Regions from separate parts of the Filifactor alocis ATCC 35896 genome, predicted to be linked through region 2. Evidence: a T-box and tRNA genes for the amino acid it is inferred to sense, from the RefSeq annotation. Region 2 holds a T-box; the other holds one or more tRNA genes.

Region 1 (14,955 bases), 730 kb from region 2:
ACACAATCCTCCAAACTTGATTGGAATCTCTGCTTGTAGAGAAATTCTTCCTGAAGTACCAATGGTTGCTGTATTTGATACTGCATTCCATCAAACAATGCCAAAAGAAGCGTTCCTATATGGAATCCCTTATGAATATTACGAAAAATACGGAATTAGAAAATATGGATTCCATGGAACATCTCACAGATTTGTGTCTATTCAGGCAGCTGCTTTGTTAGGTAAAAAACCGGAAGAACTTAATTTGATTACCTGTCACTTAGGAAACGGTGCATCTATAGCAGCGGTTAAGGGAGGAAAATCTGTAGAAACATCCATGGGCTTCACTCCTTTAGCAGGCTTAATTATGGGAACGCGATGTGGAGATATCGATCCGGCTATTGTTCCTTTCTTAATGCAAAAAGAAAATTTGAGCATTGAAGAAGTAAATAACTTAATGAATAAACAATCCGGGGTATTAGGACTTTCCGGTGTAAGTTCTGACTTTAGAGATATTGAAGAAGAAGCAGCAAAAGGTAATGAGAGAGCACAAGTGACACTTGAGACTTTCCGTCTAAGAGTGAGAGAAACAATTGGAGCGTATGCTGCAGTACTTGGACGAGTAGATGGAATTATCTTTACAGCAGGCTTGGGAGAAAACTCAGCAAAAGATAGAGCAGCAATCTGTGAAGGATTTAAAGCATGGGGAATCGCTTTGGATGAAGAAGCAAATAAACAAAGAGGAAAAGAAATGTTTATTTCTACGAAAGACTCTAAAATTCCGGTAATGGTAATTCCAACAAACGAAGAACTGATGATTGCAAGAGATACTTTAGCATTAGTAAAATAGTTTTTGATATCTGTATTAAAGATTCCGGAAATATACTTTACAGATATACAAAAATATTGACAAAACACGAAACGCTTTGTATAATGAGAAATGTTGAATTATCAGGAGGGCGTCATGGCGGTTATAGATATTACTGATGTAAAAAAAAGAAAAAAGAAAAGTATTTCTGTAAATGATGTCATCCCCTTAGAAGAATGTAATGCCAATTATGACAATGTTCTTTTTTTAGAAACGCCCGTTGTGGAAGGTCGTGTTCGCTATCATGAAGACAATCTAGTTTTCGACGGCAGTGTGAAGACCTTATTGTCCGTACCTTGTTCCAAGTGTTTGAAGGAAATTGAAATTTCGGTCGACAAGCCATTTTTGGTCGTTTTGGTAACAGAGGAAGAAGAATACTTTATGGATTTCGATAGCTATTGTTATGAAAAAGATCAGTTGAATCTATGGGATTTGGTATGGGTACAAATTTGGGATGAAATACCATTCAAACTATTGTGCAAAGACGATTGTTTGGGTGTTTGTCCTACCTGTGGACATAATTTAAATGATGGACCTTGTGATTGTCCTGAAGTTGAAAAACCGATAGATGAAAGAATGGCAAAGTTGAGAGAATTATTGAACTAAAGGAGGTAGAAAGAAATGGCAGTACCAAAGAGAAAAACCGCAAAAAGTGCAACAAGATCAAGAAGATCTGCAAATATGAAAATGACAGCAAAAACATTGGTAAAATGTTCAAACTGTGGAGAATTCGCTTTACCACATCATGTATGTGCAGAATGTGGACATTACAAAGGTAGAGAAGTTATTGCAAAATAGATATCTATTTTTGAAACAAAAAAGGACATGTGGGTTAGGCATGTCCTTTTTACATTTATATTTATTCAATATACATTACTTTAAAAATATAAGCTAATCTTAAAAATTTTTCATTCAACACGAAAAATTTATACAGAAACATGAATGTACATATTGAAGAAATTTTGGTATGATTAATGAAGTAAGGCAAATCTATTTTTGGAGATGTACCCAAGTGGTTGAAGGGACCGGATTCGAAATCCGGCAGATCGATATTATCGGTGCGTGGGTTCAAATCCCACCATCTCCGCCAATGGATATTTATTTTTTATAAAATGCTGTATGTGTTAGAAATACGGCATTTTTATATTTTTGTAGCAATTATTTTTACATAGATTTTGTTAAATTTTATTTCGGGTTGCAAACTTGTTATAGGGAAGATAAAAAAAGAATTGACAAAGAGAAGAAGATATGATAAATTGAACACACCATCGAGGTAGGAGAGGCAGCATCAAAACAGACAGCAGAAAAGAAAGCAGAAAGAGCCGATAAAAAAGATAAAAAAAGATGTTGACAAAGTAAAAACGAGATGGTAATATAGACAAGCAGTCTGGCGAGGTAGGAAACCACAGAGGGCAGCGAGAAAAAAGAATGAACCTTGAAAACTAAACAGCAGAAAAAACAACCAAGCAATTGAAAAATTGCAAAGCGAAAAACCACTTAATCGAAAGATTAAGGAAAAAGCAAACCGGTAAATAACTTTGAAGTTGTTCAAGAGAACAACCGGAGCAAAACTGAGAAAAGATTAAAACGAAGAGTTTGATCCTGGCTCAGGATGAACGCTGGCGGCGTGCTTAACACATGCAAGTCGAACGAACGACTATTAACAGAACCTTTCGGGGCGAAGAATATAGAAGTTAGTGGCGGACGGGTGCGTAACGCGTGGGTAATCTGCCTTTGTCAAAGGAATAACTATTCGAAAGAATAGCTAAAACCGTATAACATATTAATAGGGCATCCTAATAATATCAAAACTGAGGTGGACAAAGATGAGCCCGCGTCTGATTAGCTAGTTGGTGAGATAAAAGCCCACCAAGGCAACGATCAGTAGCCGACCTGAGAGGGTGAACGGCCACATTGGAACTGAGACACGGTCCAAACTCCTACGGGAGGCAGCAGTGGGGAATATTGCACAATGGGGGGAACCCTGATGCAGCAACGCCGCGTGAGTGAAGAAGGCATTCGTGTCGTAAAACTCTGTAGTAGGGGAAGAAAGAAATGACAGTACCCTAAAAGAAAGCCCCGGCTAACTACGTGCCAGCAGCCGCGGTAATACGTAGGGGGCAAGCGTTATCCGGAATAACTGGGCGTAAAGGGTGCGCAGGTGGTTTAACAAGTTAGTGGTGAAAGGCATAGGCTCAACCAATGTAAGCCATTAAAACTGTTTAACTTGAGTGCAGGAGAGGAAAGTGGAATTCCTAGTGTAGCGGCGAAATGCGTAGATATTAGGAGGAATACCAGTGGCGAAGGCGACTTTCTGGACTGCAACTGACTCTGAGGCACGAAAGCGTGGGGAGCAAACAGGATTAGATACCCTGGTAGTCCACGCCGTAAACGATGAGTACTAGGTGTCGAGTGAAGAACTCGGTGCCGAAGTTAACACATTAAGTACTCCGCCTGGGGAGTACGCTCGCAAGAGTAAAACTCAAAGGAATTGACGGGGACCCGCACAAGCAGCGGAGCATGTGGTTTAATTCGAAGCAACGCGAAGAACCTTACCTAAACTTGACATACCAATGACAGCCTTTTAATCGAGGACTTTTACCTTCGGGTAGACAATGGATACAGGTGGTGCATGGTTGTCGTCAGCTCGTGTCGTGAGATGTTGGGTTAAGTCCCGCAACGAGCGCAACCCTTGTCGATAGTTACCAGCAGTAAGATGGGGACTCTATCGAGACAGCTAAGGACAACTTAGAGGAAGGTGGGGATGACGTCAAATCATCATGCCCCTTATGTTTAGGGCTACACACGTGCTACAATGGTCATTACAGAGAGAAGCGAAACTGCGAAGTCAAGCAAACCTCAAAAAGATGATCCAAGTTCGGATTGTAGGCTGAAACTCGCCTACATGAAGTTGGAGTTGCTAGTAATCGCGAATCAGAATGTCGCGGTGAATGCGTTCCCGGGTCTTGTACACACCGCCCGTCACACCATGGGAGTTTGGGGGGCCCAAAGTCAGCGACTCAACCGCAAGGAGAGAGCTGCCCAAGGCAAAACAAATGACTGGGGTGAAGTCGTAACAAGGTAGCCGTATCGGAAGGTGCGGCTGGATCACCTCCTTTCTAGGGAGAAAAGAAACTGCTGTTTAGTTTTGAAGGTTCAACCTTCAAAAGAAGAAAAAGACATATTGCAAGCATTTTTGAGGAAACTCCAAGAAGTTACCAAAAAGCGAAGCAATAGAATTGTACCTTGAAAACTGCATAACATCTAAGAAATTACAGAGAAAGCGCGAGACGATAGAAAGAAAAACAAACGAAATCGAGAGAAAAACTCAAGAGTAACAGTATGAAAATACAAGTACTTGCGAAGTATTTTTTCGTAAATTCGAGGAAAGCAAGCGAAAGAGGAAAGAGCATATACAAATATGTGATTGACGAAAGAGCGTAGCTTGACAAAGAAGAACGGAAAAAGACAAAGCAAGAGAAGGTTTTTTTGAAACGTCGTAAGAGTGTGAAACACTGTAATTTCACCGAAAGCAAAAGAGAACAGACAAAAGCCATTCAAAGCGAGCGAAAGCAAGCAGAGAATAACAAGTTTTCGAAAGTAAAAACATTTACGAGATATTTTTTCGTAAATTCGAGGCGGATGATGAGGAGAGAGGGAGTGTATATAAATACATGACCGATAGACGAAGAAATCCAACAAAGAAGAACGGAAAAATATAAAGTAAGACGCGATCAAGTAAAAAAGAGCATATGGCGAATGCCTAGGCGCTAGGAGCCGAAGAAGGACGTGGTAAGCTGCGAAAAGCTACGGGGAAGTGCAAGCAACTAAAGAGCCGTAGATATCCGAATGAGGAAACTCATACAGGTTAACATCTGTATATTCCATAATGAATCCATAGTTATGGGAGGGGAACCCGGAGAACTGAAACATCTAAGTACCCGGAGGAAGAGAAAGAAACATCGATTTCGTCAGTAGCGGCGAGCGAAAGCGAAAGAGCCCAAACCTAAGTGGGAAACCACATAGGGGTCGACACTCAGAAAGCATTGAAGAACTTAGTCGAATATGCCTGGAAAGGCAAACCAAAGAAGAGTAAAAGTCCCGTAGACGAAAAGAGAAACAAGCAAGAGTGATCAAGAGTACCACAGGACACGAGAAACCCGGTGGGAAGACGGGGGGACCACCCCCCAAGGCTAAATACTACCAAGCGACCGATAGAGAACAGTACCGTGAGGGAAAGGTGAAAAGAACCCCGGGAGGGGAGTGAAAAAGAACCTGAAACCATATGCTTACAAACTGTAGGAGCAAGCAATTGCAAGTGACTGCGTACTTTTTGTAGAACGGGCCAACGAGTTGCGATATGATGCAAGGTTAAATACTTAAGGTATGGAGCCGAAGCGAAAGCGAGTCTTAAGAGGGCAAGAGTACCATATTGCAGACCCGAAACCGGGCGACCTATCCATGTCCAGATTGAAGTTTCCGTAACAGGGAATGGAGGATCGAACCCACGTACGTTGAAAAGTGCGGGGATGAGGTGTGGATAGCGGTGAAATTCCAATCGAGCCCGGAGATAGCTGGTTCTCTCCGAAATAGCTTTAGGGCTAGCGTTTTGCAAGATATATATGGAGGTAAAGCACTGACTGTCCAATGGGTCTTTTAGATTACTGAGGATTATCAAACTAAGAATGCCATATATAGCGCAAAGCAGTCAGACTATGAGTGATAAGGTCCATAGTCGAGAGGGAAAGAGCCCAGACCAACAGCTAAGGTCCCAAAATATATGTTAAGTGGGAAAGGATGTGAGATTGCATAGACAACCAGGATGTTGGCTTAGAAGCAGCCATACATTTAAAGAGTGCGTAATAGCTCACTGGTCGAGTGATCCTGCGCCGAAAATTACCGGGGCTAAAACATAATACCGAAGCTTTGGATTATACTGTAGAGTATAGTGGTAGGAGAGCATCGTATACAGTAAGAAGCAGAATCGAAAGAAAAAGTGGACCGTATACGAGAGAGAATGTTGGCATGAGTAGCGAGAGGAAGGTGAGAATCCTTCCGGCCGAAAACCTAAGGTTTCCTGAGGAAGGTTCGTCCGCTCAGGGTAAGTCGGGACCTAAGCCAAGGCCGAAAGGCGTAGGTGATGGACAACGGGTAATAAATCCCGTACCACCGTAGTTGAATGAGCGAAGGGGGGACGCAGGAGGATGACCGGAGCACGCCGTTGGTAGAGCGTGTCCAAGCAGAAAGCGAGTAAGACCAGGCAAATCCGGTAATACAATCGTAATCTGTGATGGGGAGTGAAAATAAAGTAGCGAAGCCGAATCATTCAAACTGCCAGGAAAAGCCTCTAGCAAGACCAAGGTGCCCGTACCGCAAACCGACACAGGTAGGTGAGGAGAGAATCCTAAGGCCAGCGAGAGAACTGTTGTTAAGGAACTCGGCAAAATAACCCCGTAACCTAGGGAGAAGGGGAGCCTGCGAGAGCAGGCCGCAGAGAATAGGCCCAAGCGACTGTTTACCAAAAACATAGGTTTCTGCAAAACTGCAAAGTGAAGTATAGGAGCTGACGCCTGCCCGGTGCTGGAAGGTTAAGGGGAAGACTTAGAGCAATCGAAGGTTCGAACTTAAGCCCCAGTAAACGGCGGCCGTAACTATAACGGTCCTAAGGTAGCGAAATTCCTTGTCGGGTAAGTTCCGACCCGCACGAAAGGCGTAACGATTTGGGCACTGTCTCAACAACAGACTCGGTGAAATTGTAGTGCCGGTGAAGATGCCGGACACCTGCGACAGGACGGAAAGACCCCATGGAGCTTTACTGCAGCTTAGCATTGGATTTAGGTAACAGATGTACAGGATAGGTGGGAGACTTAGAGTATAGGGCGTCAGCCTTGTAGGAGTCATCGTTGGGATACCACCCTTGTGTTGCTTGAATTCTAACTAGAATCATTGAATCATGATATAGGACACTGCTTGGCAGGCAGTTTGACTGGGGCGGTCGCCTCCCAAAGAGTAACGGAGGCGTCCAAAGGTTCCCTCATCACGGACGGAAATCGTGAGAAGAGTGCAAAGGCAAAAGGGAGCTTGATTGCGAGACAAACAGGTCGAGCAAGGACGAAAGTCGGGCTTAGTGATCCGGTGGTAGAAAGTGGAATTGCCATCGCTCAACGGATAAAAGCTACCCTGGGGATAACAGGCTTATCTCCCCCAAGAGTCCACATCGACGGGGAGGTTTGGCACCTCGATGTCGGCTCATCACATCCTGGGGCTGTAGCAGGTCCCAAGGGTTGGGCTGTTCGCCCATTAAAGTGGTACGCGAGCTGGGTTCAGAACGTCGTGAGACAGTTCGGTCCCTATCCGTCGCAGGCGCAGGAAATTTGAGAGGAGCTGTCCTTAGTACGAGAGGACCGGGATGGACACACCACTGGTGCACCAGTTGTACTGCCAAGTGCACAGCTGGGTAGCTATGTGTGGGAAGGATAAGTGCTGAAGGCATCTAAGCACGAAGCCAGCCTCAAGATAAGATTTCCCATTCGAGAGAAGTAAGATTCCATGAAGACTACATGGTAGATAGGCTCAAAGTGGAAGTGCAGTAATGTATGAAGCGAAAGAGTACTAATCAATCGAGGACTTGATCCGAAGGTAGAAGATGTTATGCAGTTTTGATGGTACAATCCATCAAGTAAGAATATATGATAGAAATGGGGGCATAGCTCAGTTGGGAGAGCACCTGCCTTGCAAGCAGGGGGTCAGGAGTTCGAATCTCCTTGTCTCCACCAATTTTAGTCTTAACAAAAATTACTGCAAGTATGTAGTAAGACAGTTTTGCAAGTATTTTCGAGCAAATTCAAGGCGGATGATGAGGAAAGAGGGAGTGTATATGAGATACAGGACCGATTGACGAAGAAATCCAACAAAGAAGTTGCCGAAAAGCGAAGCAAAAGAAAAGAATATGGTTACAATAGAGAAAGAGATACACCTGTTCCCATCCCGAACACAGAAGTTAAGCCTTTCATCGCTGATGATACTTGGGGTGCAGACCCCCGGGAAAGTAAGTCGTAGCCAATTCCAGTGGCCCCTTGGTCAAGCGGTTAAGACACCGCCCTTTCACGGCGGTAACAGGGGTTCGAATCCCCTAGGGGTCACCAAAGAAAAAGAAAATAGAGAAACATAGTTATTGAATGGGATCATAGCTCAGCTGGGAGAGCACCTGCCTTACAAGCAGGGGGTCATAGGTTCGAGCCCTATTGGTCCCACCATTTGTGGCTCGGTAGTTCAGTTGGTTAGAATGCCAGCCTGTCACGCTGGAGGTCGAGGGTTCGAGTCCCTTTCGAGTCGCCATCTTTATTTTCGAAAAGGTATTTTATATGCTGGCATGGCTCAACGGTAGAGCAGCTGATTTGTAATCAGCAGGTTGTAGGTTCGATTCCTATTGCCAGCTCCATGTTTACAGAGGAGGAGTTCCCGAGTGGCCAAAGGGGGCAGACTGTAAATCTGTTAGCTACGCTTTCAGTGGTTCGAATCCACTCTCCTCCACCAAAAAAACTCTTGACAACATAAGAAAAGATGATATAATAGTATTGTTCTTGATAAAGATACCGTGCGGGTGTAGCTCAGTGGTAGAGCCCCGGCCTTCCAAGCCGGTTGCGAGGGTTCGATCCCCTTCACCCGCTCCAGTGAAAAGTTGATTTTAGGACCTATTAGCTCAGTCGGCAGAGCACCTGACTTTTAATCAGGGTGTCCCGCGTTCGAGTCGCGGATAGGTCACCATTCAAAGTCTTTTTAGGACTCATTAGCTCAGTTGGTAGAGCACCTGACTCTTAATCAGGGTGTCCAGGGTTCGAGCCCCTGATGGGTCACCAACATTCAGCTTTTTAGAGTTATGATTGGAGAAGTACTCAAGTGGCTGAAGAGGCTCCCCTGCTAAGGGAGTAGGTCTGTTAAAGGACGCGAGGGTTCAAATCCCTCCTTCTCCGCCAGTATTTTTAATTTCGAGGTGTAGCGCAGTTTGGTAGCGCATCTGGTTTGGGACCAGAGGGCCGGGGGTTCGAGTCCCTCCACCTCGACCATTTTATGGGCTTATAGCTCAGCAGGTTAGAGCGCACGCCTGATAAGCGTGAGGTCGCAAGTTCGAGTCTTGCTAAGCCCACCAGTACATAAAAGATACTACGGAAATAGTATCTTTTCACTTTTTTGTAAATACTATCATAGGGGCGTAGTTCAGTGGTAGAACGTCGGTCTCCAAAACCGAATGCCGTGGGTTCAAATCCTGCCGCCCCTGCCAGTAAAACCTTTTTGAGACGTTATTTTAATGTTTCGGGAAGGTTCTTTTTTATTTTTTTAACTGTGGTACAATGAAAGAATAAAGCATTTTATTTGGGCAGTTAAGAGGAGGAAAATATATGAGTATTTATAAGAAGATTTCAATAGCATTGCTTATGATATCAATGATAATATTGTTTGTAGCTTGTAGGAATCATGTTAAGTTGAACAATAAGGAAGAGGTGTTTTTTCCAAAAGGTGATAATGGATATCCACAAAATAATATTGTTATGATAAATGGAAAACAGTACCTGTTGAAACATATAGAATCTGCCATGAACAATTCTCATGTGATACATGAAATAGACTTAGAATTAAGTGAGGAAACGGAGGGGATGGTGGAGGTTATTCTTCCGCAGAATATTCCAATCAATTTTTGGAGCATAGGGGTTAATGAAGAGATTGATTTTATTTCATATCACAAGATTGATTATCCAATAGAAGACAAGGATATTGTAGAAGGTGTTTCAGCAACATTACAAAAATTTTGTTTTATTGTGCCACTGGAGAAAGATACAAGTATATCCTTTAAGTGGTCAAATGTGAATGAAATTGAAAAGTCTTTCAATGATAGGGATGAGAATTATTTATTTAAGATAAAAATATTCCGTTAAATTATTGTTTTATGTTTTGACAACATTTTATACAATTAGTCTTCCAAGCGATATCGTTTTAGGAATACATTTTTTTAGCTTTGAATGCTATACATTAAATATTGACATCATAGTATATTATGCTTTCATTTGAATTTCTGATAATAGAAAATAATAGGATATGAAATTATTGTTTTTCTAGATTGTTTTGAGCATATAGCATATAGAGTTATGAAATGAAATTCTGTTTAACTGAAATTGAAAGGTACTTGAGATATAAATGGATGAATGATGTTATTGAGTTAGAAAACTTAGATATTATTTATACGAATAAAAAACCATTCTTTTGGGTAATCCAAGAGAATGGTTTTTTATGTATCATAATCTTTTATTGTACATTAAATGTTTCCGGATTTTTTTCTGTTGTAATATTGATGATGTTGCTGTTATCAACAGGGGCACCTGTTTTTGTGATAAATTCTTGGATAACGTCATCCGGATCTTCTGAAACGATTTTTTTGAAGTCTTCAAAATTAATTGTACCGGAAATGTTGTATCTTGGTAGTTCCAGTTTGTTAGACTGTCTGGTCACTCTACCCGGACGAACGGTAACTGCCATTCTTACACCAATATTTTTTAGTACCTGCTTTATATTGTCGTTATATGAACCGTAAGGATAAGAAAATGCATAAGGCGAACAATCTAACATCGCAAGTGTAGTGGACGCTTTGGATAAGTCTGCATAGACATCATTATAATCTTTTGTAATAAGGGCAGACTTTTTATCAGTTGTCAGATAATGGGTGTTATAAGTATGTGATTGAAACTCGAACACGTCTTTCATTGCTTTCATTTCGTCTGCACTACAGTGCGGTAAACGAGAGGAATTTGTATATTCAGATAAGGTTCCGATATTTTCTACGATTGGAAATTGTGTTGCTCTCATATGGTATTTTTTTAGAATAGGGTAGGCAATTTCATAGTTGCTGCGGTACCCGTCATCCATTGTGATAACAACTGTTTTTGCAGGAAGTTGAATTTTTCCGTCTAAAAAATCTTCTAATTGATTTAGATGAATAGTGGTGTATCCGTGTTCGTATAAGTAGTTCATTTGACGCTCAAAATTTGCTTGTGACACGGTCGGTGAATTAACATCATTTCCTGTTGTGAAATGGTGATACATTAAAATCGGAATTCCTGTATGATTCACATTAGCAAAAGATAGCTGTGGAATCATAAGAAAAAAGACGGTGAACAGTAGTAAAAATTTGCGTTTCATGATAAGTAAATCCTCCTAAATATAAAGATAAGTTCAAACAAGTCTCTTGTATAATTTATGAAAACAGAAATTTTGTTTGTGTGACAGAGTCTTGTTGTTTTTGTAAGAAAGAATGAATTATCCGTTGTTTTTTAAAGATAGTTCATCTATCAACAAGTCTCATTATATCATATACTTAATTGTTACTACATTACAATTATGTCACAATTACCGTATGATAAAACAACACAAAAGAAAACCCCTTACTTTTGATATTGAAAGTAGGGGGTTGATGTTTCACTTAGTAACTGATTCTTCTTCCACAAGTAAAATTTCTGCGTGAGCTCAAACTATCGATTTTGACATGAGAACCGGGGTGTGGTGCATGAATGAATTGGTCGTTTCCGATGTAGATTCCGACGTGACCCGGGAAACAAACCAAATCACCGGCTTTTAGATTGGAACGAGATACCCTTTCACCGACACGAGCTTGTTCATAAGAAGTTCTTGGTAGATAGATTCCTTTTTTTCTAAACACATAGGAAGTAAAACCGCTACAGTCAAATCCACGCGGAGTGGTACCACCCCACACATACGGAGTTCCCAAATAGTTGCATGCGGTTGCAACGATACCGGAAACCTTAGGTTTTGTTCCATATTCTATAATTTTAGGTTTTGCCGATACAAGAACTTTTTGATAGATAACATCTTGTGAAACAATTTCACCATTTATCATTTTTACTTTTCGTTGGACTTCTTTTTTTCCGGGAGTACCTTCTGATACTACTTTAGAGCGACCTTCTGTCATAGACGGATTTTTTCTTTTTTCTACGGAAGGTTCAATTTCAACGACACCGGTTTCTTCGTAAGATACCTGAACATCTACCAACGGTTTTGTGGAAGTTTTTTTGTTATGTTTCAGACTTCCTCTTACTAAGTTGGAACGAGTGGCAGATGCAAGATAATTAGGCTGATTTAATGAATTCAGTGCAATATGTTCATCGTATACCATATCAACCGGAACCAACTCTTCTCCGATGATGTTTACATCTTGAACGAACTCTACGGTAGCGTTTTTCTTGATATTAAGATAAGGCTCTTTTACTTTGTTCAATACTTTCTCTGCTGTCTCTTTGGAATCGACCGCCATGACAAAAGCAGTATTTGATTTAATAAGATAAGCGGGCTTGTATACATCGATGCAATCAATTACATTATGTTGTAATTGTTCGTCGGAAGTAAGCTCTACTCCGGCAAGTCTTCCTTTTTTATGAGATAGTTCCAATTCATATTCAATGTTGCCACCCCATTCTTCCTTTAAGATGGAATCTACTTGTGCTGACAACTGTCTGATATCATTTTTATGTTTTACAAATCCAACAGGACTTCCGTTTGCGGTAATTTGATATCCAAATCCCGGTTGATAAATCATTAAAAATCCGGACAATACTATGGATACGGCAATAGTGAACAACAGAGCCGGATTTCGATAGAGCAATGCTATCGTTTTTTTATAATCAAAATTCATTCGAACATCCTCCATACGATGTTATTTTATATTTCTTATTCTTACTGTATTATATTATACCATAAAAATAATAAAATAATAGGAATATGTTACAATAAAGTTACAAAACCACAAAGCGGAATTTGAACAAAAATAGTAAAACGGCATAAAATAAATAGTTACATAGTATTTTTCAAAAATGTGAAATACAAAAGTTTTACAAATTTTACATAAATAAATAAGAGATATCCGGTAACAAAAGAGTCTTGGTTTGAATTGTGAAGAGTTGTATATCCGGTAAGTTGTGAGGGTTGAAAAAAAAAGAAATAATGATATAATAACGGAGGAGAGGATGAATCTCGATAGAAAAGGGAGAAGTGGTAAAAAATGGACAACCGAATAAAAAAAATGGTTTGGAATATTGTTATCGCAGCACTATGTGTTGTGGTGGTGAGTGGAATTATTATTTTGAAACCTTGGCAACAAGAAGAGCAACCGATTAAAGAAAATTTGCTTTCTCTTGGGATACAGGAACAACGAGACGGAATTGAAGAAGCTTTAGAGCATCAATACCCAAATTTGAAAGATGTAAAAGTAGAGCAAGGTGCATATTCTTTGGACTTGTACAACATGACTGTAGAAGAAGGAAGATGTCACTTTGAAGCAAAAGTAACATTTCCGGAGGAAAAGAAGGATTCTCCTAAAGCAATAGCAAATGAAGAACAACAACCATCTACCTCATCTCAAGAACAAGGGAATGGTATAGGTGCAGCGCCTGTTTCACAAAATATAGAAACAAAATCGCCGGTTCGTATGAAGGGAGCTTATTTTAAAGTATTTTTGGTAGATTCGTTAGATTTTAACAAACGCAAAGAAATATCCGCTTCTTATGAGGCAGTTCCGACAAAAGAAGAAAATGTTGTAGTGTATAAATTGGATGGAATTTTGACATCGGATGATTTGAAATTTCTTATTCGTAAAAATCAAAAATTAGTCATACAATCTTCTTTTTATGACAGTGATATGGACAATCTTGTGGACTATGAAGGAATCTCCCAATATCCACATCATCCGTTCAAAGATGTGATGCTTGATGTATCGGAAGAAAATTGGAAGATATCCGTGCACTATCCAATCAATCAAGAGATACCGACAGAATACGGCTCTATTATTGTAGATGAATTGATAGTAGGACCGAGTCAGATGATATTGACAACAAGAAATGCGTTAGAAAAAGGATATTCTCTGAAGGCTTTTGAGGGCGGAAAACTGATTGCATCAAACGGAAAAATCTATGGTCTGCAACGAAGCTATGCTTTTGAAGGTTCTCCCGAAGGGAAAATGCATTTTTATTTTAATCCTTCAAATTACTTTGAAGTGGATCAACAAAAAGAATATACCTTCCAATTTGACAATATTGTATTGAATGATAATCGTGAAGACAAGCTTGTGTTATCAAAACAAGGAGCATATCCTCAAGTGCATCGTATCTTAGGTCAGGAAGTTGTGATAGAGAGTTTTAAATATGAAGAAGCAAGCGGGATGTTAGAGTTGGATATGATATACAATCCGGAATTGATATCTTTAGATATGTATATGGCAGAGAGCAGTTCAAGAGTTTTTTCACCTCCTGTATTGCAAGAAACGACACGGATCAATCCAAAGTCAAGAGAGAAAGAAGTCGTGCAAACAACCATTCTGCCTGCGAAACTGAAGTTCCATGTACAAAATAAAAATGAATATACTTTGTTAATCAATCACAATGACTTCTACGTGAACAAAAGTGGAGAATTAAAGATTAAAGGGCAGTAGAATGACATATATGATTCAAAATCGGTGGAAGTGTTCACCGATTTTTTGACTATTTCTTCACTATGATTTTTATATAAAATTCTGATTAAATTGACACAATTTTGAATTTGAAATAATCCTTATGTGTAAGCTTGTTCTCATTGGAGCAAGTACAAGTAGAGGGACAGAGTTATTAAATTTTGAACAGGAACTTACAATTATGATATAGGGCAATTGAAACAAGCAATAGTATCACTTTGATTAAAATATGGGGTGGGAATAGAGAAACCGAAACAACAGCAATAAAAATATAGAGAATCGTGTAAATTTCCGTATCGAGTGGGTATACACTAAAGTAATAGAAAAAGAGGGGGAAGATGGATGAGATATTCAGGAATAGTATATAGACCGCCAAGTGAAGGAAGAAGTTTGATTGTGCAAGCAACAATAGGATGTTCTCACAACAAATGTACTTTCTGTGATATGTATAAAGATAAGGTATTTCAAGTGCGTAAGGTGGAAGATATTTTGCAAGATTTTAGGGAAGCGAGGAGCTATTATCCTTATGTGAGAAGAATCTTTTTGGCAGACGGAGATGCCTTGATTATGAAAACAGAACAGTTGGTTCAAATTTTGGAGC
Region 2 (14,955 bases):
ACCACAGTACCAATTGCTGCACCTTTTACTCCAAACCGTTCATTTGTAGTCAATAAATAAGTAATTATTACTTTGAATACAACACCTATCATAAGGTTTAGTACAGGAAGATGTGCTTTTCCGACCCCTTGCAAAATAGCAGTCAAAACTTGAATCAAACTCAAAAAGACTACTCCCAAAGCAGCTATAAACAAAATTTGTCCTGCTAACTGACTTGGCTCTTTCGGAAACAACAAATTCATAATAGGTTCTGACAAAGACATCAAGCCAATTCCTGTCGGCAATCCAATCAACAACGCCATTCGGATGGATAATACAACATTTCTTTCTGCAGATTCAATATTATTTCTGGAGTACTCATAAGATATAATAGGAACAATACTCATAGCAATTGCTGATATCATAATAGACGGTAAATTCACCATAGTAGTCGCCATACCACTTAACTGCCCCAACATAGAATTTGCCTCTAATTCACCAACCCCCGTCTTCATCAGCAATCCAATTACCATGCTTGCATCAATAAAATCCATAATCGGCTTTACTAATGCTCCAATAATAACCGGTATCGCAATAATTAAAAGTTCTTTAACAATACGAACAGAATGTTCTTTTTCATAACAGTCCTCAACTTGAGACTCTGAATTCAAAGTTTTCTTTTCTCTTAAATAGAACCATATCATAGCCAGCAATCCAAGAAATGCCCCTCCGGTTGCACCGAACGAAGCACCTGCCGCGCCGTATTCTACGCCTTTTTTTACCATAATAAGCGCTAAAGTTAATCCCAGTATCACTCTGCCCATTTGCTCCATAAGCTGAGAAATTGCAGAGGGAAACATTGTATTTCTTCCTTGAAAAAATCCTCTGTATGCTGACATAATCGGTACAAAGAACAATGCTAAAGACAATGCTTTTAATGAATAGACAGCCTTTGGATTTTCCAGCATATTTCTTGCCAAGAAATCTGATGACAAAAATAATCCTGACGAAGTAATAATACCTATTACAACCATTAAAGGTAAAATAACATAAAAAATTTCATTTGCCCCTTTTAGATTTCCCTTCGCCCTTCTTTCAGCTACCATCTTAGAGATTGCAATCGGAAAACCTGAAGTTGCAATTGCTAACAACATGACATAGATTGGATATGCAGAACTGTAATATCCCATCCCGGTAGAAGCAATAATAGAAACCAACGGAATTTTAAAAATTGCTCCCAAAACTTTTACTATAATACCAGCTATTCCCAATATTGCTGCACCCTTAATAAAACTTCCTTGAATTGTTTGATTTTCCAAACAAACACCTCCCAATAGTATTATTTATCAAATATAAAAATTTTCAGTGCAATTTTTCAATTTTTATACAGGAGTTCATCAACTCTATTGTTAATGTATTTCTAATCAACGATTGTTATTATAATGAATTTGGAATGATTTATCAACAAAAAAAGTACTTTAGTATTTTTATATACCTTAAAGTACCTTCTTTGCTTCTTACAAAAGTTTATTTTTTTGTTTCTGTATCAGTCTGTTCTGTAGTCTCAGTTTCTGAATTTTCATCCGTTTTTTTTGCTTTTTCTTCCTGTTTCTTACCAAACTCTTCTCTTACTTTCTTGATAACATCTTCATTTTTCTTAACTTTTGCTGCTTTTTTCAACCCGTCAATCACGGACTCATACTTTTGATATTGTAAGTTTGATGCGATTGATTGTTTTACATCCTCAAATTTTTCGACATTTTCCTTTTTATCAAACAACTTGATGATATGGAAACCAAATTCTGTTTCAACAATACTATCGGAAATATCTCCCTGTTTCATAGAAAATGCTGCATCAGAGAACTCTTTCACCATAGTATTTTTATCAAAATATCCCAAATCTCCACCATTTTTTGCAGAACCCGTATCATCAGAGTATTTCATTGCCAAATCAGCAAAATTTTGCCCGTTTTTTGCCATTCCGAGTACTTTTTCTGCTAACTCTTTCTTCTTGGCAACTTCTTCCTTAGAAAGCTCTTCATTCTTATCAAAATCTTTTTTTGCAAACAGAATATGCGATGCTTTTACCTGTGAAGAAGTAAATTCATCAATATGCTCATCATAGTATTTTCTTACTTCGTCTTCCTTTACCTCATTTTCTTGCATCAGAGTATCATAGTATTTTTTTACCGTCATGTCTTTTTTAACTTGTTCCTTCAAAAATTCATCGTCTATACCATTGCTTTCTAAGATAGACTTAAATTGTTCCTGAGAATCAATTGATTTTTTCAGCTCATCAAATTGAGTATTGATTTCCTCTACAGAAACTGTAAGCTCTTTTTTTGCTGCATCCTGCAAAATAATTTCATCATTAATCATCTTCTCTAAAATTTCTTCTTGAAATTTTTGTGAAAATGTTACACCGGATTCAATCTCTGTATTCCATATATCCGGTCCAAATTGCATTTCATAAGACGGAGAATATAATCCCAATGTCTTCTCATAAACATCTTTACCGATTTTTTGTCCATTTACACTTGCTACGGCATCTCCACCGATACTACATCCGGCAAACAGTAATGTAGCAGATACTACACTTGCTATCACTTTGTTCCATTTTTTCAATTCCACTCACTCCTATTTTTCATTTTATTATGCCATGATTACTCACAATCTTTCCATTGTAAAACTTATATACTTTCTTATTATACCACGATTTCTAAAAAATCTATAATATTTTTCACTAATTTACTACTGTCTTTTTGTGGAAATGCTTTTTTTGTAATTAATTTGTTATCTTTACCCACAAAATACACCATAAAATTCTTTTGATATATTTTAGTAACCTTCCCTTTTTTTCCTAATGCTCTTAAATAAGATACATCCAAAAGTGTTACAACAGAAATTGGAATTTCTCCGAATCTATCACAAAGTTCGTCCATCAAGTCTTCGTAATCCTCTTTTTTATCAATCATAGCAATTTTTTTATAAATATCAATCTTTTCTATTTCATCTTCCACATAATAGTTAGGAATATATCCATTCAATTTTAACTGAATTTCCGTTTCCACATCTGTGACAGGAAGTTCTCCTTTGTATTTCTTAATTGCTTCATCAAGCATCCTTACATACAGATCATATCCAATATTAGCAATATGACCGGATTGACTCTCTCCAAGAAGGTTTCCCGCTCCACGAATTTCCAAATCTTTCATCGCTACTTTAAATCCTGAGCCAAACTCTGTAAATTCTCGAATTGTCTTCAATCTTTTTTCGGCAATTTCAGTCAAAACTTTTTCTTTTTCATACATAAAATAAGCATATCCCTGTTTGCTGGATCTTCCAACACGCCCTCGCAACTGATATAATTGGGATAAGCCCATCTTATCTGCATCGTATACAATCATTGTGTTGGCATTGGAAATATCCATCCCGGTCTCTATAATTGTTGTGCATACCAAAACATCGTACTCTCTATTCAAGAAATCCACCATAATCTGCTCTAATTTTCTGGATGGCATTTGTCCATGTGCAACTGCAATATCTGCATCAGGTACAAGTTCTTTCAACAAAGTATGAATTTTATCAATTGTTTCCACACGATTATAAACAAAAAATACCTGTCCCCCTCTTGCAAGTTCTCTATCAATTGCATCGGCTATAATATTGCTCTTTGCCTCCGTTACATATGTGACAATCGGATGTCTGTCTTGAGGCGGTTCATTCAAGATACTCATTTCTCTAATTCCTGATAAGGAAAGGTGGAGCGTTCTCGGGATAGGTGTTGCAGATAATGTCAAACAATCTATATTCATTCTCATTTTTTTTATTGCTTCTTTTTGTTTTACTCCAAATCTTTGTTCTTCATCCACAACAATTAAGCCTAAATTTTTATATTTTATCTTCTCTGAAAGGATTTTGTGCGTTCCAATGACAACATCTACGCTGCCTTTTGCCAAAGAATCAAAAGTCTCATTTACTTCTTTTGTTGTCTTAAACCTACTAACTAAATCTACACGTAACGGATAATTTAAGAATCTTTCCTTAATTGTAACATAGTGCTGCTGAGCAAGAATTGTCGTAGGAACCAAAAAAACTACTTGCTTCCCATCCATGCATGCCTTAAAAATAGCTCGAATCGCTACTTCGGTTTTCCCATAACCTACATCTCCACACAAAAGGCGATCCATTACTCGACTACTCTCCATATCCCTCTTAACTTCTTCTATCGCCTTCAGTTGATCGTCTGTTTCTTCATAAGGAAATGCATCTTCAAACTCCCTCTGCCATACTGTATCTTCTTGAAAAGAGTATCCTTTTTCATTCTCACGAACCGCATACAATTCTACTAAATCCTGTGCAATTGCCTCAACTGCTTTTTTTGTTCTTGCTTTAGACTTTTTCCAATCAGAAGATCCTAATTTACTTAATTTATATGCTTGCTCTGCAGAATTCCCAATAAAACTTTGCACTTTATCCATCTGTTCCAACGGAACATATAAGGAATCGCCACCAAAGTATGCAATCTTAATATAATCTTTTTTGATTCCATCAAATTCTCTTTGCTCTATTTCTATAAATTGTCCAACACCATAAGTCTCATGAACAACATAATCACCTTTTTTTAATTGTATGAAATTTTCAATTTTCTTACTATCATACTTTTTACCGATTTTTCGACTCTGTTTTTTCTTTCGATTTTGAAAAATATCATTTCCTGTATAAAAAGCTACTTTTGCATCCGTAAACAGAAATCCTTTTTCCAAATAGCAAGAATGCATCACCACTGCACCATTTTCAAAATATGTTGTTCTCTCTTGTAATAAAATGGGATGAATCCCTGAATCAAGCAACTTCTGATAAATATTTGAAAAACTATTTTCATTACAATCTAAAATAAAAATAATATAGTCTTCTTTTATTAAATATAACAGTTCTTCTACAAATTCGTTTAAACGTCCTTGAAATTGAATACTGCTACGTGTATCTGAATGTACCAGAGCCTTAGGTTTAAAATATGTCAATTTTTTAGGAAAATAAGAATGTAACAAAAGAGCTCTGTCACTTAATTGCCTTTCAACAACAGCCGTTCCCCACAACAAATTTCCACAAGACTTCAAAGTCTCTCTTTTTTCCAAACTGATTTTGAATGACTCGGAAAACTCATCCTGAATATTCTCAATACGCTCCAACACACGATTACTGTCAACCATTATTACTAAAATGTCTTCATCACAATATTCTAATAAACTAACTGATTCTTTCCCGTACAACAAGTCAACATATTTCTCCATTCCCTCAAAATAAACAGAGTCATTCAACATCCTCACTTCATCTGACAAAGGATCATTCAAATCCTCTTCATGTGGTATCTTAAATTCTACACTGTCAGGATACAGCAAAGATGCTGCCGGATAAATTACTGCTCTTTTCTCGTTTTCTAATGACTTCTGACTAAAAACATCAAATGTTCGAATGGAATCAATCTCATCATCAAAAAATTCTATCCTATAGGGATTTGTCATAGAAGGAGAATATATATCAACAATTCCTCCTCGAATCGAAAACTGCCCTACACCCTCTACTTTGTATTCTCTTGTATATCCCAAAGAGACCAGCTTATGACAAAGCTCTTCCCTATCACAAATTTGACCTAAAGAAACAGAATATATACTTTCCTTAAACCTTTTCGGCGGCATATACTTTCGATTCAATTCTTCTCCGGACACTAAAAGGATATCATATTCTCCATATAACAAAGATGCCATTGTTCGAATATTCTCCGAGTCTTTTTCATGGTCTTTTGCATCTATATGATAAAATCGAATTGACTCGGTATCTATTGTAACAACATTCAAATTCATTTTTTCAAATGCTTCTTTGCAATCATTTACTTCCTTTTTGCTTGATACCACGAACACTATTTTTTTTCTTAATTTTTCAACTAAGTATGCCGTATGCAAAATTCGTTGTTCTGTTAAAAACCCATCCACAGAAATCGGAAATTGCCCTTTAGAAATCGCTGTGTCAATTTTTAAAAAAGGTGCAAGAAATTCTAAATTTTTTACCAATTGTTTCATCCCACATCACCCTATCCATTGTACCTCGTCATCGCTAATTCAATCCCGTCTTTCATTAAACATTCTATCGCATCTGCACATCGTTCAATTGAATCTGCAACAGATGGAATTTCTTCTTTCAAAAAATTCCCCAAAACATAATCAGCAAGATTTCCTCTCCTGTTTTCTCCGGAGATTCCTACTCTAAATCTTGGAAAATCATCATATCCCAATAAATAAATAATATTTCTCATTCCATTGTGTGTTCCGGAGCTTCCTTTTTTACGAATACGAAGTTTTCCAACTTCCAAATCAATATCATCATAAATAACAATCAATTTATCATGGTCTACCTTATAAAAAGACATAAGTTCTCTTACAGATTCTCCACTAAGATTCATAAATGTTTGCGGTTTTACCAAAACAACTTTTTCTGTTCCAATTCTACCTTCTCCGACAGATGCTTTGAATTTCAGTTTATTTGGAATAATCCCGGTTCTTCTGGATAATTCATCTATTGTCAAAAAACCGATATTATGTCTTGTTCTCTCATATTTTTTCCCCGGATTACCGAGCCCTACAATAATATACATACATCCTCCAATTCACGCCAAAAGGAGTCTATGTCAATAGACTCCTTATTTCATTTCTCTATACTCCAACAATCTTTATTGCTTCTTCCACAATCAACCGGATTCTATCTTGTTGGTTCACAAAATGCAAATATCCCAACAATGTCTCAAATCCTGTCGCATAACGATATTCCATCGGTGATGCGTTCTTAGGAATCATGGAATGTTGATTCCTTCCTTTTTTTACCCAACTCCACTCTTCTTCCGTCAAAAAATCCATTTCATGTAATTTTTGGACAACATTTGCTTGGCTGCTTGCTTTTGCAAAAGAAACAGCCTTTCTATGCACAGCATGTATTTTCATGGTAGGAAATTTGCGAATAACATAATCTCTGATTGCAAATTCATAAACACAATCTCCCATGAAAGCAAGTACAATCGGATTGACAGAATGCAAAGGAAACAACTCTTTTTCTAATCTATTTTCTTCCATGTAGTACCCTGCCTTGTATCTAAAACTTCTACTCCCATATCATGCAATTGTCCTCTGATGCGATCTGCTTCAGCAAAATTCTTCTCTTTCTTAGCGAGACTTCTCTGTTCTATCAATTCATTGATCTTATCTTCATCAAAACCGTCACTTTTTTTCTTTTGAATAATATTCAACACATTTGTCAATTCACAGAAGATATTCATGCATTCCTGTAAATACTCTTTGGAACTTTTTTCACTTACTGTTGTATTGATAAATTTTGACAGTTCAAAAATAGCTGAAATACCGTCTGCAGTATTCAAATCGTCATCCATCGCTTCAATAAACAACTCTCGATAAGAAGGCAATTTAGACACAAATTCTTTTTCATCTTCCTTTATCATACCCTGTGCCTGTTCTAACAAAAACTCAACTTTGTGTTTTGTATTGTACAATCTTTCCATTCCCGATTTTGCTGCATCTAACAAATCTTGGCTGAAGTTTACCGGATTGCGATATTGTGCACTTAATAAAAAGAAACGAACTATTTCCAAATCAATCACTTCAGAAATTTCTCTTACTGTGAAAAAGTTATTCAATGACTTACTCATCTTTTGATTGTTGATATTGATGTATCCGTTATGCAACCAATAGTGTGCAAATTCTTTCCCAGAACGCCCTTCACTTTGAGCAATCTCATTTTCATGATGAGGGAATATCAAATCCTGACCTCCTGAATGAATATCAATTGTATCTCCCAAATACTTTCGACTCATAACAGAACACTCAATGTGCCATCCCGGTCTTCCTTCACCCCAAGGAGATATCCAACCTATTTCTCCCTCTTTTTTCTTCTTCCAAAGTGCAAAATCAGAAGGACTTTTTTTTCTATCGTCTACATCAATTCTGGCTCCGGCATTTAACTCTTCCATATTTTGTCGTGACAGCTTCCCATATCCATCAAAACTTTTGGTATCATAATAAACATCACCATCTATCTCATAGGCATGCCCTTTTTGAATCAGTTCTTCTATAAACTCAATAATATCCTCAATACATTCCGTTACTCTTGGATGAACGCTTGCTCTTCTAATTCCCAATCCATCTGCATCAACAAAGTACTCTTTGATATATTTGTCTGCTACCTCCAAAGGCGAAATACCTTCTTCATTCGCACGATTGATGATTTTATCATCTACATCCGTAAAATTCTGAACAAAAGTAACTTCATATCCTCTGTACTCTAAATAATTTCTCAATGTATCAAAAATAATAAACGGTCTTGCATTCCCGATATGGAAATAATTATATACTGTCGGCCCGCAAGAATACATTTTTACCTTATTCTTTTCAATCGGTACAAACTCATCTTTTCTTCGAGTTAATGTATTATAAAAACGCATAAAACAAACGCCCCCCTGTTTTTTTCTTTATTATAGACTACTTATGTTTTTTTTACAACAAAGGTCATTTTAATAACAAACCCTAACTGTTTGCATATTTTTACTTTACAACATCATGTAAATATTCATATTTCATATTCAATGGTTTCCCCTTTGTAATAATAGCGCTCCCTAAACAAATTTCTCCATCATAGAAAACAGCAAATTGTCCGGGAGTAATAGAACGAACAGGCTCATCATACACTACTCTTACTCCCTCGTCTTGATGTTCATATACTGTTACCGGAATATCTTTTTGTCGATATCGAAACTTGGCAGTTCCTCTAAATGGAAATTGCGGTTTTTCTGTAATCCACACAACATCTTCTCCCAACAACTCTGTTGTATACAATGACGGATGTTGTTCCCCTTGTGCGACATACAAAATATTCTTCTTCAAATCTTTTCCTGCTACAAACCAAGGTTCTCCACTCCCAACACCGCCAATTCCGATTCCTTTACGCTGACCAATTGTGTAATGAATCAAACCGGTATGTTCACCTATCTTTTTTCCATCCACTGTTAATATAAGACCCGGATTTGTTTTCAAAAACTGATCCAAAAACTTATCAAAATTTCTTTCTCCGATAAAACAAACTCCTGTCGAATCTTTTTTTGTTGCTGTATATAGACGGTATTTTTCTGCAAGTTCTCTTACTTCCGATTTTTCTAAATCAGCAATCGGAAAAATAGTTTTAGAAAGAGCCTCTTCCGTAATACGAGACAAAAAATAACTTTGATCTTTATTGGCGTCTTTTCCTCTTCTTAGATAATATCTTCCGTTTTTTTTCAGCACTCCGGCATAATGCCCCATTGCAATATAGTCTGCTTCTAATTTCAGCGCATAATCCAAAAACGCATTGAATTTAATTTCCTGATTGCACATTACATCCGGATTAGGAGTTCTTCCGTGTTCATATTCATTCAAAAAATAAGAAAATACTCTATCCCAATACTCCTTTTCAAAATTAACTGTATAAAAAGGAATCTCAAGTTGCCCTGCCACTCTCATCACATCTTCATAATCCTGTGTTGCTGTACAAACTCCGCCTTCATCCTTTTCATCCCAATTTTTCATAAAAAGTCCTACCACTTCATACCCTTGTTGTTTCAAGAGCAGGGCGGAAACGGAAGAGTCCACTCCTCCGCTCATACCTAAAATGACTTTTTTTGCCACAATATACTCCATTTCTATTTCTATACTTTAAATATCACTTTCATCTACTTTATCTGTCATGATAAATTTTGATATTACAATAATTGAGCGATTAACACATCCTTTGCCACATTCAGTGCATCTTTGATTTTACTTACATCTTTGCCGCCTGCTTGTGCCATATTGGCTTTTCCGCCACCGCCACCTTTTGCGATTTTTGCCACTTCCCTTAAAAGATTTCCGCAATGTGCTCCTTTTTCTACCGCATTTTTTCCTGCCATTGCAATAAAATTAATTTTTTCATCCTTCTTAGAAGCAAGCACCACCACAAGAGTATCGTCCTTATCTACCAAACTTTGAGCTATATTTCTCAAATCGTCTGAATCAACATTTTCAAACTCATTTGTTAATAATTTTAAATCACTAACATCTATGCAGTGAGACATAATATTATCCATATTTTCTTGCAAAATGGTATTTTTAAGTTGAGCAATTTCTTTTTTCGCTTCCTTTAATTCCACAATCTGATGTTCCACTCTTTCAGATAATTGATCCTGTTTTGTCTTCATTTTTTCAGATAAATCTTCCAAAAGACCTTCTTGCTTTTTCAAAACTTCATATACTTTCATTCCTGTAACAGCTTCGATTCTTCTCACTCCGGACGCAACTCCTGATTCTGAAACAATCTTAAACATTCCGATTTCAGAGGTGTTGCTCACATGTGTTCCGCCACAAAGCTCAACAGAATAATCGCCCATAGATACTACACGAACTGTTTGACCGTATTTTTCTCCAAAAAGCGCCATTGCTCCCTTTTCTTTCGCTTTCTCAATTGCCATTTCTTGACAAGTAACTTCCAAATAAGAATAGATTGCTCCGTTAACTGCCAGCTCTACTTTTTGAAGTTCTTCTTTTGTCATTGCTTCAAAGTGAGTAAAATCAAATCTCACACGCTCAGGTGTTACAAAAGAACCGGCCTGAGTGACATGATTACCCAATACTGTACGAAGGGCTTTGTGCAAAAGGTGAGTTGCTGAATGGTTTCTCATTGTTTCGTTTCTACGAGATTCATTAATTTCAGCAATCATACTGTCTCCAACAGAAATTTCTCCTTCAATCACTTCTCCGATATGCATAATAACATCATTATTACCTTTTTTTGTCTGGATAACAGAAACTTTTCCTCTTTGACTCTCTAAAATTCCGATATCCCCCACTTGACCGCCACTTTCTGCATAAAACGGTGTTCTGTTCAAAATAAAGATAGCTTTATCTCCCTTTTTCGCTGTTTGAATCAACGCATCCTCTTGAACAATACTGATAATACTTGCTTCTTCTGTAAAACTTGTATATCCCTCAAAAACAGTAGGCTCTAAATCCAATGAGATGTTCTCTTTCTTCCATCCTTCGTTATCACTGTCTTTTCTGGCACTTCTTGCTCGATTACGTTGTTTTTCCATTTCTTCATAGAAGCCTTCTTCCTCTACAGAAAAACCTTCCTCTGTCAAAATCTCTTTTGTCAAATCAAATGGAAATCCAAATGTATCATAAAGACGAAATGCCTTTTCAGGGCTCATCATCGTTTCATTAGTATCTTTCATACGATTCATCTCTTCTCTCAAAATTTCTAACCCTTGATAAATCGTCTCTTCAAACTTGTCTTCCTCTACCTTAATCACCTTGTAAATATATTCTTGTTTTTCCTTTAATTCCGGATATGCATCTGCATTAATTTCAATCACTTTTGACATTAATTCATGCAAAAACGGTCTATCCATCCCCAATAATTTTCCATGTCTTGCAGCTCTACGAAGAAGTCTGCGAAGAACGTATCCTCTTCCTTCATTAGATGGAATAACACCGTCTCCAATCAAGAAAGTTACTGCACGAATATGGTCTGTAATAATACGAATACTGATATCCTTTTTACTATCTTCACGATATTTCACATGTAATAACTCTTCAATCTTTCGAATAATATCCTGCATGGTATCAATATCAAAGATACTATCCACACCTTGCAACATACAAGCTACACGCTCCAATCCCATTCCTGTATCAATATTCGGATGAGGCAATGGAGTCAAAGTCTTATCTTCTTCCTTATTAAATTGAGTAAATACCAAGTTCCAAAATTCCAAGAAACGGTCGCAGTCGCATCCAGGTTTGCAGTGCTCATCATCACAACCGAATTCTGCTCCTCTATCGATGTAAATTTCCGAACAAGGACCACACGGACCTGTTCCTGTTCCTATTTCCCAAAAATTATCCTCTTTTCCTAATCTTACAATCCTATCTTCCGAAACACCGATTTTATCTCTCCAAATATTGTATGCTTCGTCATCTTCCTCGTATACAGTTACCCATAACAACTCCGGACTGATTTCCAAAACAGTGGTAACAAATTCCCACGCCCACGCAATCGCTTCATTTTTAAAGTAATTGCCAAAAGAAAAATTTCCTAACATTTCAAAAAAAGTCGCGTGGCGAGCTGTAATTCCTACATTTTCAATATCTCCCGTGCGAATACATTTTTGACAGGTAGACATTCTGTTCTTTGGCGGTTTTTCAATTCCCATAAAATAATTCTTCAGCGGAGCCATGCCGGCATTGATAAGTAACAAACTGTTATCGTTAATTGGAACCAAAGGAAAACTTGGACTCACATAGTGATCTTTACTTGCAAAAAAATCCAAATAACTTTTTCTAATCTCATTGACAGACTTAAATTTTAACTTCATTTTCTCTACCCCTCTTTTTTCAAAATACAATCCTTCTATAAATTGATGATAAGCAGTTATGTTAGATGTGACTCTAAACAACCACAATAGTTCACATCAATTCTTTTCATATAATAAGAGACAACCACCATTAAAACTATCATTTCAAACAATTTTACTGCTAATAAAATAAAAACACCCCTATGCCATCTCGTTTATGACATAAGGGCGACTCATCATCACGGTACCACCTTACTCTAATTTGAAATCAAACTTTTTCAAATTATCTTATTAGAACCGATAACGAGATTCCACACCGTTTTCCATTACGAAAATTCTCAAGGAGAGCTTCTCTTTATCACCGGCAAAAGCTTTCACCAACCGCTTCTTCTCTAAATGCAAGTAAAATAAAGATACTAATTCCTGTCACCGATAAATTATCCTATTCTCCACAAATCTTTCTTTTTATTATAGAAAATGAATTACAAAAAGTCAAATAAATTTTTCATAGAACATCTCAATATAAATTCGTTCTTAAATTGCAACGTTAATTATAAAATGAAATTACACTAATATTTTCAGCATCAATCTCAATCCGTCTGAAATTGATTTCTTGACATATATGTTCTTGACATATATGGATGTAACAATCTTTCATTAAAATAATTCAAAAACAGGAATACTTGCTTCAAGACAGTTCATATTCCTGTTTTCAATTATTTTAATAGTTATTTGTTCTCACTAACTATCCACGGAAAATATAGCCTAAATGAATGTAAAATTCAATTGTCTTCAATAACATAAAAAATATATTTGTCACAATAAACCATCTATAGGCTCCATGGATCAGTTCTTTTTTTCTTATATCTTTTATCTTTACTACTATTACATAGAAACTCGAAAAATACATGATACATACAATCCAACAATATAATTTCTCAAATGAAGAAGATAGTATAGTGTCCGTAATTCCACAACAACGATATAAATAAAAATAATCACTCCATTCATAATTTTGTAAATATGAAAAACGTTCCTCAATAAACACTATTGTGGACTGTATTTGTATGCTTAAAAATATTACAGTTAATATATCAACAAAGTGTATTACTTTATTCTTCATTCTCTTAACCCTCATATGCTAAACGCTGCATCTAATTCAATCAAAAAATCCACCGTCTTAAATATAACAAAACATATATTTATCACAATAAACCATCTGTAAGTTCCACTAATAAGTTCTTTTTTCCATAAATCTATCAACTTTACTGTTATTACATAAAAACTAGAAATATAAACAATAAATACCAATAAATTATAGATAAAATCATATGATGATCTTCGTATCATATCTGATATACCACTAATAGAATACATCCACATATAATCATACCATGGAGAATTTTGCACATACAAACAATTTCCTTTGATAAAAACAATTTCCGATTGTAATATTATCATTAAAATTATTACAGTTAATATATCAACAAAGTGTATTACTTTATTTTTCATTCTCTTAACCTCATATACCCATTGCAGCAGTCCAGAACACATCAAATTCTACTATTTTAGCACAAATAAAAGCTATATTAACAAAAAGAAGAGCTCTATGCATTCCATACATCGTTTCTTTTTTGTACATACATATCATCTTTATCACTATTACATAGAGATTTAGACAAAATACTATGAACAAAAATTGATAATATATAAACTCACTTCGAAAAGAATCATACACTAAAGTACTTAAACCATACGAATTATAATATATAAAAAATTTGTTCCATGAATAGTAGTGTAAATATGAATAATCTTCAAAAATAAAAACAACAGTAGATTGTATTTGTATTGCAAAAAGTATTACCGTAAGTATATCTATAGCTAAGATTATTTTTCTTTTCATTCTACTACCCCTTTCCATTCTCCCACAAATCGAATTCTGGCTCTCAGTGCATCAAGATTTTTTTCATACCTCTTCTCATTATCGCCATGTTTTTCCCCATCTCTCGGCAAATCATTTCTCGATACATTTCCATAATTGTCATAAGGACGAATATCATATAACCAATGACTTGCTCCATCTGTAGATATTTTCCCTTTTGCATAATACATTCCGCTAAAGTTATAGGTTCCCATATTCTTCGGATCTGTTTTTTCGGTACAAGCTTTTCCCTTATTTTTGTTTTTGTTATTACTTCCGTAATAGTTGATATACACTCCTTCGTTCCTGCCGTTTTTGGAGATAAATTTCAGATTGTATGAACCCGTTTCGGAAAAGGATGTCGGACACATATGATATCCGGAACTTCCTACCTTCAGCAACACCCAATTACTGCTTTGGGAATTTAACTGTTGCAGTGTTGTCGGAATTCTGTTCAAATTATTTCTAAAATAATGAACTTTTTCTGTTACACTTCCTGAATGTTTTACATAACTATTGAATTTACTACAATATTCATCCCGGTATTTATCCCAATCTTTTTTCCAGTAGTCTTCTCGAAACTTACCCTTTGTATTCACTTTTCTCTCTTTTAAGAAGGTACAATAGTCTTTTA

The links. The T-box of region 2 lies ahead of alaS (alanine--tRNA ligase). A T-box ahead of a tRNA ligase gene usually reads a tRNA of that ligase, here a tRNA-Ala.
Region 1: it encodes a tRNA-Ala, which carries the amino acid that the T-box ahead of alaS (alanine--tRNA ligase) is inferred to sense. The anticodon was not compared.

The regions. Positions count from the first base shown of each region.
Region 1 covers NC_016630.1:1,133,604-1,148,558, reverse strand. Annotated here, with positions in the region: gene HMPREF0389_RS05050 (acetate/propionate family kinase) at 1-829, shown strand, start outside; gene HMPREF0389_RS05045 (YceD family protein) at 944-1,453, shown strand; gene rpmF (50S ribosomal protein L32) at 1,469-1,645, shown strand; tRNA gene HMPREF0389_RS05035 (tRNA-Ser) at 1,846-1,937, shown strand; rRNA gene HMPREF0389_RS05030 (16S ribosomal RNA) at 2,432-3,966, shown strand; rRNA gene HMPREF0389_RS05025 (23S ribosomal RNA) at 4,580-7,483, shown strand; tRNA gene HMPREF0389_RS05020 (tRNA-Ala) at 7,548-7,623, shown strand; rRNA gene rrf (5S ribosomal RNA) at 7,796-7,912, shown strand; tRNA gene HMPREF0389_RS05010 (tRNA-Glu) at 7,918-7,992, shown strand; tRNA gene HMPREF0389_RS05005 (tRNA-Val) at 8,028-8,103, shown strand; tRNA gene HMPREF0389_RS05000 (tRNA-Asp) at 8,109-8,185, shown strand; tRNA gene HMPREF0389_RS04995 (tRNA-Thr) at 8,214-8,288, shown strand; tRNA gene HMPREF0389_RS04990 (tRNA-Tyr) at 8,299-8,383, shown strand; tRNA gene HMPREF0389_RS04985 (tRNA-Gly) at 8,447-8,520, shown strand; tRNA gene HMPREF0389_RS04980 (tRNA-Lys) at 8,539-8,614, shown strand; tRNA gene HMPREF0389_RS04975 (tRNA-Lys) at 8,631-8,706, shown strand; tRNA gene HMPREF0389_RS04970 (tRNA-Ser) at 8,733-8,823, shown strand; tRNA gene HMPREF0389_RS04965 (tRNA-Pro) at 8,837-8,913, shown strand; tRNA gene HMPREF0389_RS04960 (tRNA-Ile) at 8,920-8,996, shown strand; tRNA gene HMPREF0389_RS04955 (tRNA-Trp) at 9,054-9,128, shown strand; gene HMPREF0389_RS04950 (hypothetical protein) at 9,247-9,780, shown strand; gene HMPREF0389_RS08735 (polysaccharide deacetylase family protein) at 10,148-11,038, opposite strand; gene HMPREF0389_RS04940 (C40 family peptidase) at 11,319-12,545, opposite strand; gene HMPREF0389_RS04935 (hypothetical protein) at 12,912-14,336, shown strand; gene HMPREF0389_RS04930 (radical SAM protein) at 14,697-14,955, shown strand, end outside.
Region 2 covers NC_016630.1:399,789-414,743, forward strand. Annotated here, with positions in the region: gene HMPREF0389_RS01775 (putative polysaccharide biosynthesis protein) at 1-1,298, opposite strand, end outside; gene HMPREF0389_RS01780 (peptidylprolyl isomerase) at 1,507-2,604, opposite strand; gene mfd (transcription-repair coupling factor) at 2,685-6,059, opposite strand; gene pth (aminoacyl-tRNA hydrolase) at 6,071-6,631, opposite strand; gene HMPREF0389_RS01795 (Mini-ribonuclease 3) at 6,690-7,103, opposite strand; gene cysS (cysteine--tRNA ligase) at 7,085-8,485, opposite strand; gene mnmA (tRNA 2-thiouridine(34) synthase MnmA) at 8,586-9,701, opposite strand; gene alaS (alanine--tRNA ligase) at 9,776-12,421, opposite strand; T-box leader at 12,622-12,839, opposite strand; gene HMPREF0389_RS01820 (hypothetical protein) at 13,535-13,912, opposite strand; gene HMPREF0389_RS01830 (hypothetical protein) at 14,300-14,920, opposite strand.